2 regions of the Vibrio alginolyticus NBRC 15630 genome follow, and region 1 is predicted to be linked to the other one. Evidence: predicted binding sites of a transcription regulator. Region 1 holds the regulator's gene; the other holds the start of a gene.

Region 1 (6,140 bases):
CTTTTAAGCGCTCCCAAACGTGCCAGCCAATCCCCATTGTTTGCTATGCTTTCATCATCAAATCGTTCAGCAACACTCACCGCCTCAATACCTTGCTCATCGAACCAATAGGTTTGGCTATCCACAACCGCGACAAGATCAAAGCTCATACCATGACGTTTTTCGAGCTCACTTTTTTGCGTCGCAAATAAATTTAACCAACTAGAACCAATATTACCCTTGCCACATAAAGCCACTGCCACGCGTTTTTGCGCTTGGAACAACTGGCTATGAATCGTTTGAACCAACGCCTCGGTATCAGTACGGCGCAAAACAGCGACTAGGCTCAGCCCTGAGTCTGTTTCAGAGATAAATTCTACCGGAGAGTGCTTTAGCTTTTGATAAAAGCCAAAGCAATGATTGGCGTTTTTCGTAACGCCTGCACCTACCGCAGCTAAGAGCGAGTAACCTTCTTTTAGCTTAATTTCTGCCTCTACCGCAAGCTCTTGCAAGTGTTTCAATGCACCACCGGCGATTTCTGCGGTGTAAGCCAAGCGTAGCGTATGCTGATCGGATTGAGCTTCAAATGCCAATGGCTCTAATTGCGCGCGCTGCAACGCTTGTAATACATCACTCTGTGTTTTTTCGAAGTCGTGCCCATGCATGAAAGACAACTGCACCAATAAAACATCATCCAGTGAAGTAATAATTTTAGCGCCACGACCAGATGCCAATACACGCTCAATACGAGTAGAACCCGACTCTGGCAGATAGCTACACTTGAGATTAAGGTCCATGGTACTTTGCGCCACAGGCTGAAGCGTACGACTGTGTAGCACTGGGGCAGCTAAGCGAGCAAGTTCACTGGCTTCATCCAATCGAAGTAACGGTAATAAACAAGCATCAGACACCAAACGTGGATCGGCACTATAGACACCAGCAACATCACTCCAAATCGTGACAGTACTGACTTCAGCAAGCGCGCCTATGACCGTTGCAGAATAGTCAGAGCCGTTACGACCAAGTAGAATGGTTTCTCCTGCCTCGTTCTGAGCCATAAAGCCAGTAATTACCACTCGTTTATGGTTATGCTGCGCGAGGATCTCTTTAATTAAAGGGTATGAACGAGCGCGATCAACCTCTGGTTGAGTTCCCGCTTCTGCACGTAAAAACGCTCGTGCATCTTGTGCAACCGCAGGGATAGAACGTTGAGATAATAACGCGGCCAATAGGCGAGCAGACCATACTTCTCCGTGCCCCAGTACCGCGGCTTTTTGCGCATTAGTGAGTGGTGCAGTCAGCTCCGAGAGAGTACTGAACTCATCATGTAATAAAGCTAACAGCTCTTCTTTTGCTTCACTCTCCAACAAGCTTTCTATTAGCTCAGTTTGGAACTGTCTCAAGCTTTGAAGCGCTTCATGCGCAATTCGGCCATCTTTACTTAACCCTTCCAAAAACTCAATCAAGCGGTTAGTGGTTTTTCCTGCAGCAGAGACGACCACAAGATCATTTTCTGTCGAATACTCCTTGAGAATACCCACAACGCGTAAGTAGCATTCTGGGTTTGCTAAGCTACTGCCACCAAACTTATGCAGCTGACGTTGTACAGTCATTGTTATCGTCTCCTATTACTGGGTAGCTTTAGCGAACGCTTGTTCTAAATCTGTGATGAGGTCTTGTGCATCTTCCAAACCGACAGACAAACGCAATAGTTGATGAGAGACCCCAGCCTCCGCCAGCGCCTCCTCACCCATTGCACGGTGCGTCATGGATGCTGGGTGGCAAATCAAACTTTCTACACCACCTAATGATTCAGCTAATGAAAACAGTTGGAGCTCTTTCACAAACACCTTTAACTGCTCAAACGAACCAGCAAACTCAAAACTCAACATAGAGCCAAAGCCCGTTTGCTGCTTTTTAGCGATGTCATGACCTGGATGTTCCGGCAGGCTTGGATGATAGATAGTTTTAACTAACGCTTGTTTTTGTAGGTAAGCCAGTACCTGCTGTGAGCTCTCTTCATGTACTTTCATACGAGCACCAAGCGTACGAATACCTCGCAGTGTCATGTAACTATCGAAAGGTGTGCCCGTTGCACCAATACAATTGCCCCACCATGCAAGCTCTTCTGCATGCGCTTCTGTGTTGGTGATGATTACCCCACCAATTACGTCCGAATGACCGTTGATGTACTTTGTTGTGGAGTGGATAACAAAATCCGCACCTAGCTCTAAAGGTTTTTGGTACACGGGTGTCAAAAAGGTATTGTCCACCGCAACTAACGCGCCGACTTGTTTCGCTTTTTCACAGGTAGCTGCAATATCCACTACGCGAACCAGAGGGTTTGACGGAGTTTCTAGCAAAATGAGTTTTGGTTTTTGTGCCAATGCAGCATCTAAAGCCTGTTCGTCTGATTGATCGACAAACTGAACCTTAAAATCGCCTTTGCTAGCTCGGGTATTAAAAAGACGATAGGTGCCGCCATAACAATCGTGAGGAGCAATAATGAGATCATCTGGGCCGAGAAAAGCGGAAACCCATAAATTTAATGCCGACGTACCGCAGTTAGTAACAACCGCTCCTTTTCCAGACTCAAGTTCAGATAGTGCACTTTCCAACAGTCCGCGGTTTGGATTACCAGATCGTGTGTAATCATACTTGGGCACTTCACCAAAAGCAGGAAAACCATAGTTAGTGGAAAGATAAATAGGTGGAACGACAGCATGATATTGGCTGTCTGATTCAATACCAGTGCGTACTGCAATGGTCGCAGGTTTGCGAGTGCTCATGGGTGTATCCTTTCACGGGTAATGACTTCTAAATAGGAATGCGCTATATCTAATGAGTAACATAAAGTGATCAACACGCTTCCTTTGCTGTTATGTTCACTTTACTCGTCAAAAAATGAGACGTCAACACTTCTAGACGTCTATATGTCTTTGCTTATGGCGGTAAATGCAGCTAAAATCAGCACCTAAATTATTTTTAACCGATTACATAAATGAAGGTGTGCAATGGCTGACTGGAATGGCGAATACATTAGCCCATATGCAGAGCACGGCAAAAAAAGCGAACAAGTAAAAAAAATTACCGTCTCTATCCCGCTAAAAGTTTTAAAGGTGCTAACTGATGAGCGTACTCGCCGTCAGATCAATAACTTACGCCATGCAACCAATAGCGAATTGCTATGCGAGGCATTTTTGCACGCGTACACAGGTCAGCCACTTCCGACAGATGAAGACCTTCGTAAAGACCGTCCTGATGATATTCCAACAGAAGTAAAAGCGCTGATGACGGAAATGGGCATCGAATTTGAGTCATTCGACGAAGAATAAAAAAGCCTGATAAGAGGTTTCAGGTAATAACTCTTGCCTCGAGCCAAATGAATGACATAAAAAATGGGACGCAATAGCGTCCCATTTTTTGTGTATCACATCTGAAAGATATATTACTCTGCCATGTAGTTTTCAGGCATCTCGATACGAGCTACACCTGAATTAACCGCCGCCTGAGCAACCGCTTTTGCAACACGTGGTAGCAAACGTGAATCCATTGGTTTTGGAATAATATAGTCCGCACCAAACTCTAGCTTATCAACACCTGCAGCCTTCAATACGGCTTCAGGTACAGGCTCTTTTGCTAGCTCACGAATCGCCTCAACGGCTGCAAGTTTCATTTCATCATTGATTTCACTTGCACGCACATCAAGAGCACCGCGGAAAATAAATGGGAAACACAATACGTTGTTAACTTGGTTAGGATAATCACTACGGCCAGTACCCATGATCAAGTCATCACGAACTGCGTGAGCAAGTTCCGGCTTGATTTCAGGATCCGGGTTAGAACATGCGAATACGATTGGCTTATCTGCCATCAACTTCAACGCTTCCGCTGGCAATAGGTTTGGACCAGATACACCTAGGAACAGATCTGCACCTTCAATCACGTCTTCTAGTGTGCGCTTATCTGTATTGTTCGCAAATAGCTGCTTATATTCATTAAGATCATCACGACGAGTGTGAATCACACCTTTGCGATCTAGCATGTAGATTTTTTCGCGCATTGCGCCGCATTTGATCAGAAGCTCCATACACGCTACAGCGGCAGCGCCAGCGCCAAGACAAACAATTGTTGAATCTTCAAGTTTCTTACCTTGAAGTTCGATTGCATTCAGCATACCCGCTGCCGTTACAATAGCAGTACCATGTTGATCATCGTGGAATACTGGTACATCACAACGTTCAATCAGACGCTTTTCAATCTCAAAACAGTCTGGTGCTTTAATATCTTCAAGGTTAATACCGCCAAAAGTGTCTGCAATGCTCGCAACAGTATCAACAAATTCATCGATCGTGCGGTGCTTAACTTCAATATCAATAGAGTCAAGACCTGCAAAACGCTTAAACAGTAACGCTTTACCTTCCATCACTGGCTTAGATGCAAGTGGACCTAGGTTACCTAGACCTAGAATAGCGGTACCGTTAGAAATAACAGCAACCATGTTCCCTTTTGCAGTGTACTTGTACACGTTATCCGGGTTTTGTGCGATTTCACGCACTGGCTCTGCAACTCCTGGGCTGTATGCAAGGGCAAGATCACCCGCCGTTTCCGCAGGCTTTGTCAGTTCGACAGCAATCTTTCCTGGAGTTGGATAAGCATGGTAATCCAATGCTTTTTGGCGATGTTCTTCTTCTGGAGTGGCTGCTTGGTGGTTGTCTTCAGACATGGACGTTTCTCTTTTTTATTTTTAGGTAAGGGGGCATAAATTCTATCGGATAGAAATCAAACTTCATAGGCAAGATTGCGAGCAATATCCTTAAAAAGCCGATAATAAAAGAGATTAGACCAGATAACGGGGTTAAGCACCCGATTTTCGAGTCAGGTGCTCTTTCTTATTACTATTATTGGAGTATGCAAACTTAGATAGTATCGTTACTCTTCGTCCACGTATTGCGCTTGGAGATAATTCTCAATACCAGACATTTCAATCAAGCCAAGTTGCGTCTCTAGCCAATCAACATGTTCTTCTTCATCTTCAAGAATGTCTTGGAATAAATCTCGAGACACATAATCTCGAATGTCTTCAGCGTAAGCAATCGCATCTTTTAAATCTGGAATAGCCGCCATTTCAAGCTTTAAGTCACACTCGAGCATTTCCTTGGTATCTTCACCAATCATCAACTTACCTAAATCTTGTAGGTTCGGTAAGCCTTCAAGGAACAAAATACGCTCAATTAGATGATCGGCATGTTTCATCTCATCGATAGATTCGTGATATTCCTTGTCTGCTAGGTGCTTTAAGCCCCAGTCTTTATACATTCGGGCATGAAGAAAATACTGATTAATAGCGACGAGCTCGTTACCGAGCACTTTATTGAGATGTTGAATGATGATTGGATCGCCTTTCATGACAAAACCCTCCTCTTTGGCTTCATTTAAATGTAGAAGCAAATGAGAAGGTGTCAAAATGTAAGGCAAATAATTACTGCATACTTACAGCAATTAGCTGGCTTGTTTAAATTCCGTGTAACTAGTTTCCGCTAAAATTTCCTTGGCCTGTCTGATGCACTTACCACATTGGCTGCCCAATGCCGTGCACTTTTTGATTCCTTTAATATCTGTTACGCCTTCATCTATCGCCAACTTCCTGATTTTTTTGTCGGAGACACCATGGCAAAGACAAACGTACATACTCAAAAAACCTATAAAACTAATCTGTGACAAACAATATAAACAAGAATAGTTCTTGTTACCAGTCGCATTATGGTGTCCGCTCAGAATATTTGGTTATAACGATTTTACCGCTGCAGGAAAAGATCAAAGGGTTAAGAGGGGTGAGTAAAAGCGTTAAGAAATAAAGTCGGTAAAACTCTGTTTTTAAATCGAAAAAGTGACGTCTTTTATTTCAACACTTATAACTAAATGTAATCTAGAAATGAAAAAGGGAAGCCTAAGCTTCCCTTTTCGATGCGCTTTCTTCAAAAAGAAGAACAGTGCAAGATTTCGTTTAATTCGTTATGAATTAGTCGAAGATCTTAGCAACAACACCAGCACCTACTGTACGGCCACCTTCACGGATCGCGAAACGTAGACCTTCGTCCATTGCGATTGGTGCGATTAGCTCTACAGTCATCTGTACGTTGTCGCCTGGCATTACCATT
Region 2 (6,140 bases), 1.5 Mb from region 1:
GTTAGCAGCAAGTTAAACATCTTCTGTTTATCGTTTGAGGTAATCGCTTGGACTTGTTCAATGTTCTGTTCTTTCTCTTCCAGTAGATGTATCAAGTTAAGCTCAAGATATACCGCCCCAAGAGTAATGTTTGATTGCTGAATCGGCGCTGCGATCTCCAACTGATGCTTGGAAAAGGAAACGAGAGTTCTGGATTCTTCTATTGCTTTCAAAATAAAAGGAGAGCGGTCATGAGGTTGGGCAAACATCCTTAGCTGAGTAGTGCCGTCGTGAAAGATTAGCCCTTCATTGTCAACAACATGTATTTTCGAGACATCTGGCTGGCTCAATGTTGCCTTAATTTGCTCATACGCTTGACTGATATTGTCTGTATAGAGTGGATCAAAAAGCTGTTTTGATAATAGCTCTGCATAAACCAACCCTTTTTGCTTAACGTAAGATTCTGTTTTTTCTTGAGAGTTGTTCGTGATTTGTTGAGTTAAGCTATTTGAATACGCATCGTAACCGTGCATGTATAACGCAAGATTTATCACCACAACAAACAAGACAACGAACATTGTCGAGCAAATGTATTTGGTTTCGAGTGAGAGCTTTTGAAACATCAATCCACCTTCGGTAATAAGTGAACTGACTTGCGCACTGTACTTAAGGAGGCTCGCATTTCTGGAGTAAGCGCGCTGAATTTTTTGGTGTTCTGAAACTTTTTAAGTGCGAGAGAGCCTTCGTGAGTTGTATCCATATCAAGCAGTATGGACGTGATTTTACGCTGTTGCTCTAGGCTCATGCTTGGAGAAGCGAGAATCAAATCCCTGGGTATTTCAACAGAACGAGAAAAAATCGCTAGTTTGTCTTTCATGTTCTCTGGCAAATCTTTGGGATTGTTCCAGTTGAAGTTACTGAATGCTCCTGCTGCAACTCTCTGTTTATATACCCATACAGATAGGTTGATTTCATTTGACTGAGCGAGTTGCTCATCAAGGAATAAATAACCAATGCTGTCTTTGGCCGGTTTGTCATCAGGAGAGGGAAGGTATTGCAGTTTTTCTCCGTGGTTCAGCAATGTAATCGCAGGTAGGTAATAGCTGCTGGTAGACGTGCGCTTTTCGAAAACAAGCGTTTTTCCGCGCAGGTCAGAAAGTGACTCAATGCCACTCTCTTTATTAGTAAAGAACACCGTATGATATTTTTGCAGGCCTTTTTTCCATCGTATAGCAAGAACTTGGCTATTAGACTCCTTTTCTAAGGTCATCGCATTAAAGGGGGTCGCCGTTGCAATTTGAACGGTGCCATTTTCAAGCGCAACCGCGAGCTGACGATAATTTTTAAATACCTTTACTGCCCCTTTTGCGTAACCATATTCAGACATATTTTCAGTTACATACTGAGTAAGGGGCGTCGCTTTTTTGATTTTGCTTTGGGCTTTATTGGACACAATGCCAAACGTGAATGTTTTCTCAATATTTTCTTGTGCACTGACAACAAAAGGTGAACTCAGCAAAGTGAGTAATAACAGAGTGCAGGCAGGTTTCATCCGGCTTCAACTTCCTTCTGGTCATGTCAGTAATATTTAGTATTTATCAATGTGCCGAAATCAATCTTAAAAACAGTATGATGTACAAATTTCGTTGTGTGCGCACTTTTTATAATGTGACTTGGTCACTTATTCCGTTCAAATAGTACCGAATTTGACGTTTATGTACAGGATGAATGTATCACCGTGAGTCTGAATTCACTGGATTCTTGGTCAAGCGCTGTATTGGCTGTGAGCTAATGCGCCTTATGTATCGCTATTTTGTACTAAGAAAATTTTTCCAATTGTTTTTGATACTTTTTCTCGAGAGCTTCATTGCCTGCCGCACGTTCAAGTTGAATCATGAGTTGCAAAGAGGGCTTCTTCACGCCATACATTTGATTGAATCTCATTAATCGAATTCTAGCTTCAGTATAATCACCGCTATCAATTTCTATTTTAGCGAGTTGCAAAATCGATTTTGGTCTATGAGGGTCATGATCGATAGCTCTAGTAAAGTAGTATCTCGCTTTGTCTTTATCTTGTGATTTTAGCGCACAAAAAGCTGCATTCTCATAGCTTGCTGGAATAAGGTAGTAATAAGGCTGCTCAATGGCTCGATTAAACATCTGATCGGCTTTTTCGAAGTCACCTCGCTTGCAAAGAAAAGTACCGTAGTTATTGAGCACATTTCCGTTTTTAGTGTGTTGGCGTAGAGAGCGTTTATACATCTGTTCGGCTTTAATATCTTCACCAACCGTTTCGTAGTAGTGAGCCATAGATAATTGCGCGCGATAGTATTGAGGTGCGTGGTTTAAGGCTTGTTGTAAGTTATCATGCGCGCGAATCATGTTACCGCCGTCTAAATAACCTAAGCCAAGTGCGATACGTGATTCTGCCATTGCCACAGGATCGGCTTTAACGACAGGGCTTCCATCTTCTTTCACCGTCACGCAACCCACGAGTGCAAACTGAGACAATAATATTAGTGCACCGAGCTTTGCTGTTTTCATTCTTTATCCCTACATCCCTGAATCTTTCTGCATGATATGAATTACTTAGCAAAAACCTATTGAGGAAAAAACACTATGCGATCAGGTTTGCAAACTGTTATGAAAAAGCCGCCATATGGCGGCTTGGTTCACATATTACATTTCGGTAATGATGAGTGCTTTGTTTGCTTATTTTGAAGCTAATCGTCTTTAGTGAAAGCATCTTCACTGAAGTGATCGAGATCGTACGGTGTTTGCTGATAAACACAGTAGTTCAGCCAGTTTAAAAAGAGGAGGTGTCCATGGCTTCTCCAGCTTGCAATTGGTGGGTTATCTGGGTTGTTGTTTGGGTAATAGTTGACAGGAATAGCGGGCTCCATACCTTCGCTTAAATCTCGGATATATTCATTATGTAAGGTGTGAGAATCATACTCAGGGTGTCCTGTGACAAAGACATTGCGTTTGTCTTTTGTGGTGGCCAAGTACACACCTGCGACATCCGATGTCGCTAAAATGTCTAAGTCAGTATGCTCTTCTAGAAAGTGAGGCGAAAAATCTGCGTAACGCGAGTGAGGAGCCAAAAACGTGTCATCAAATCCGCGTAAGATAGGGTGAAACTGATGATGGATTTGATGATGATACACGCCTGAAAGTTTTTCTTTACGCGTTTTTTTAGGTAGATCGTAGAGTAGCTTTAACCCTGCTTGCGCAGCCCAGCAAACATAAAGAGTGGATGTCACATGATCTTTTGCCCACTCCATGATGGTTTTGAGATGATCCCAATAAATGACATCTTCAAATTGCACCAAACCTAATGGAGCCCCAGTAATGATCATGCCATCGAAGTTTTTATCTCGCACCATTTCAAATTGGCGATAAAACGTGTCTAAATGTTCAGTTGGCGTATTTTTACTCGGGCGGTTATCAATGCGCAGTAATTCGACGTTAACCTGTAGTGGGCTGTTTGAGAGTAGACGCAGAAACTGAGTTTCAGTCTCTATTTTTTTTGGCATCAGATTAAGGATCAGCACTCTTAAAGGACGTATTTCCTGACTCGCTGCACGCGTTTCACTCATCACGAAGATGTTTTCTGTCCTTAATACATCGGTAGCTGGTAATTGATCTGGAATTCTAATTGGCACGACTTTCTCTCCCTAAGTATAGTCAATCTAGACGTCTATACTTCTAAAGCTAACTTAATTAAGTTTAGATGTCGATACGAAATCCGACTTTTCAATCTACTCTTTACATTATGGTAAACCGTACTCGGGGTTGTCACACAATTGTGACTAAAGCAGAGTTTCTGATGAGATAGGTTTGAAACGCAGTGTGTACTATTTGCTGGTAATTATGCGATCACGTTAATATGTGAAGGTGACTTCGTAGTAAGGAAGTCTCAAATTAATGAGCCATACTAAAAACAATCAGCTCACCATTTTGCATTAATGTGCATGTTTGGAAACATCGTCAGTGGAGGACATTATGTTCGGTATTTTCAAGAGAAAGACAAAGATTCAGAGCATCGCTCAAGAAGTTCCTTGCGTGCTACTGCATTCGTTTGGTGATAAAGGCATTTATACGCCGGAAGAGATTGATCAAGCTCTTCAAAAGCTGGGTTATGATAAGAGCAAGGATATCAGTCATTATCAGTATGCGTATGGAATGTTTGCCGATGAAGCCTCTTACGAGCTCCTAGAACTAACGGATGAGCTAGGTAATTATGGTCATTTCCAACGTGAAGTAGGTAAGATGCTACTCAATACACCTGAGCCGATTGATATGCATATCTACTTTGAAATTTCTCGTCAGCACCAAAACGTCAGCCTTTCACCTGGTCATCAAAAAGTAAGCGAAAGTGATGGTGTGTAAACATCGTTAGTGGTATTCCATCGTGAGATGAGTTGGGTATAATGCGCGGCCTAATTATCCGGACATGTTGTCGGTTACATTTCTGTTGAGCGTTAATGCCTTATGTTCAAAATGCTTGTCTCTATGCCACCAATGTTGGCGCTGTCGATAGCGATTGTATGTGAAGTGATTGCCACTTCTTATATTCCCAAAACAGAGCAATTTACGAAAGTAATGCCGAGCACAGTCGTTTTGATTGGTTACGGCATCGCTTTCTTCTTGCTTTCCGTCACAGTGCAAACAATGCCTGTCGGGGTTGTTTATGCCATATGGAGTGGTGCTGGGATCGTTTTGGTTGCGACGGTTGGTTACTTTGTTTACGGACAGCGTCTAGACTTACCAGCCCTAGTTGGTATTGGGTTTATCATCGCAGGTGTGTTGATCGTAAATTTATTATCCAAAACAGTAGGGCACGAATAACGCCACTCTACTTGTTAAGTGAATAAGAAGCCGCAGCGAGAAATTGCTGCGGCTTTTTAGTACAAATTCAATCGCTAATGGCGAGTATTGATATGACGTCTTATTGTTGTATTCATAACGGTCGCATTATGTGATTGAAAAATAGACATTATTTAGCGCATTGAAAATACAAAGTTATGTTTCTTCAAACTTTAGGAAAGGGCAGTAGATAAATCACTCCGATAGATGTTAACGTGGCGACTCATCTTTACTGCTTTTTCATTCCCTACATATTTCTGCAAAGTTCTTATTGTGTAGTGTGTCGAAGAACCATAGAATCCGCGCGCTTTAATTTATGTTATTAGCGTTATCAATGATAAAAGTGCAGTCCATTATCATTGTTTTTATCACTTATAGATGGGCACATCTGACAATACTTACATGAACAAATACAAAAAGCCTGCTTTCAAGGCCGAATTTCTTTTGCCTCGTTACTGGGGAACGTTAATTATCATTAGCGTGATGTACTTACTTAGCCTCCTTCCTTTTAAAGTTCAACTAGCTTTGGGACGCAACATTGGTCGTTTAGCTATGCGACTCATGAGAAAACGTCAAGTTACGATCAGACGCAATCTTGAGCTTTGCTTCCCTCATATGGAAAAATGCCAACGCGAAGCAATTCTAAAAGACAACATCGACAATACTGGCATCGCACTTTTTGAGACCGCAATGGCATGGTTTTGGTCAGATAAACGGGTAAACAAACACGTCACGATAAAAGGCATGGAGCATCTAGAGGCTTTAGAGAAGTCAGGCAAAGGTGCATTAATGTTGGCCGTACACTCAATGAATCTAGAGTTAGGTGCTCGAGCTTTTGGCATTAAAAAGTCTGGAACCGGTGTTTATCGCCCAAACAATAATCCGTGCTTTGATTATTTTCAGTATAAGGGACGCTCTCGCTCTAATCGTACACTGATTGATCGTAAAAACGTCAAAGCCATGCTTGAATCACTTAAAACGGGTGAGCGGGTTTGGTATGCACCGGACCACGATTATGGTAACCGACGCTCGACATTTGCACCGTTATTTGCCGTTAAAAATGCTTGTACTACGACAGGTACAAGTTTGTTGGTTGATTCTACAGATTGCGCCATTGTGCCTTTTACGATGGTAAGAGGAAAAGACGGACACTATACCCTAACCATTAGTGCGCCCGTCGAAGGTTTCCCGAAAGAGGATCATCAACGCGCCGCCGCATTCGTGAATCAAATAGTTGAAACATCAATCATGGCAAGTCCGAGCCAGTATATGTGGCTTCATCGTCGGTTTAA

What was found. Region 1 encodes MetJ, which represses methionine synthesis genes. Its sites were predicted from a motif close to TTAGACNTNTANANGTCTAA; they were not measured.
Region 2: the regulator MetJ is predicted to act here: its motif matches at 3,672-3,691, upstream of metA (homoserine O-acetyltransferase MetA).

What each region holds. Positions count from the first base shown of each region.
Region 1 is NC_022349.1:2,008,609-2,014,748, forward strand. It holds gene N646_RS09160 (bifunctional aspartate kinase/homoserine dehydrogenase II) at 1-1,592, opposite strand, end outside; gene N646_RS09165 (O-succinylhomoserine (thiol)-lyase) at 1,608-2,768, opposite strand; gene metJ (met regulon transcriptional regulator MetJ) at 2,994-3,314, shown strand; gene N646_RS09175 (malic enzyme-like NAD(P)-binding protein) at 3,428-4,705, opposite strand; gene bfr (bacterioferritin) at 4,912-5,388, opposite strand; gene N646_RS09185 ((2Fe-2S)-binding protein) at 5,482-5,670, opposite strand; gene tuf (elongation factor Tu) at 6,002-6,140, opposite strand, start outside.
Region 2 is NC_022349.1:460,094-466,233, forward strand. It holds gene N646_RS02030 (GGDEF domain-containing phosphodiesterase) at 1-602, opposite strand, end outside; gene N646_RS02035 (phosphate/phosphite/phosphonate ABC transporter substrate-binding protein) at 602-1,531, opposite strand; gene pilW (type IV pilus biogenesis/stability protein PilW) at 1,798-2,523, opposite strand; gene metA (homoserine O-acetyltransferase MetA) at 2,703-3,644, opposite strand; gene N646_RS02050 (hypothetical protein) at 3,985-4,371, shown strand; gene N646_RS02055 (DMT family transporter) at 4,495-4,830, shown strand; gene N646_RS02060 (LpxL/LpxP family Kdo(2)-lipid IV(A) lauroyl/palmitoleoyl acyltransferase) at 5,251-6,140, shown strand, end outside.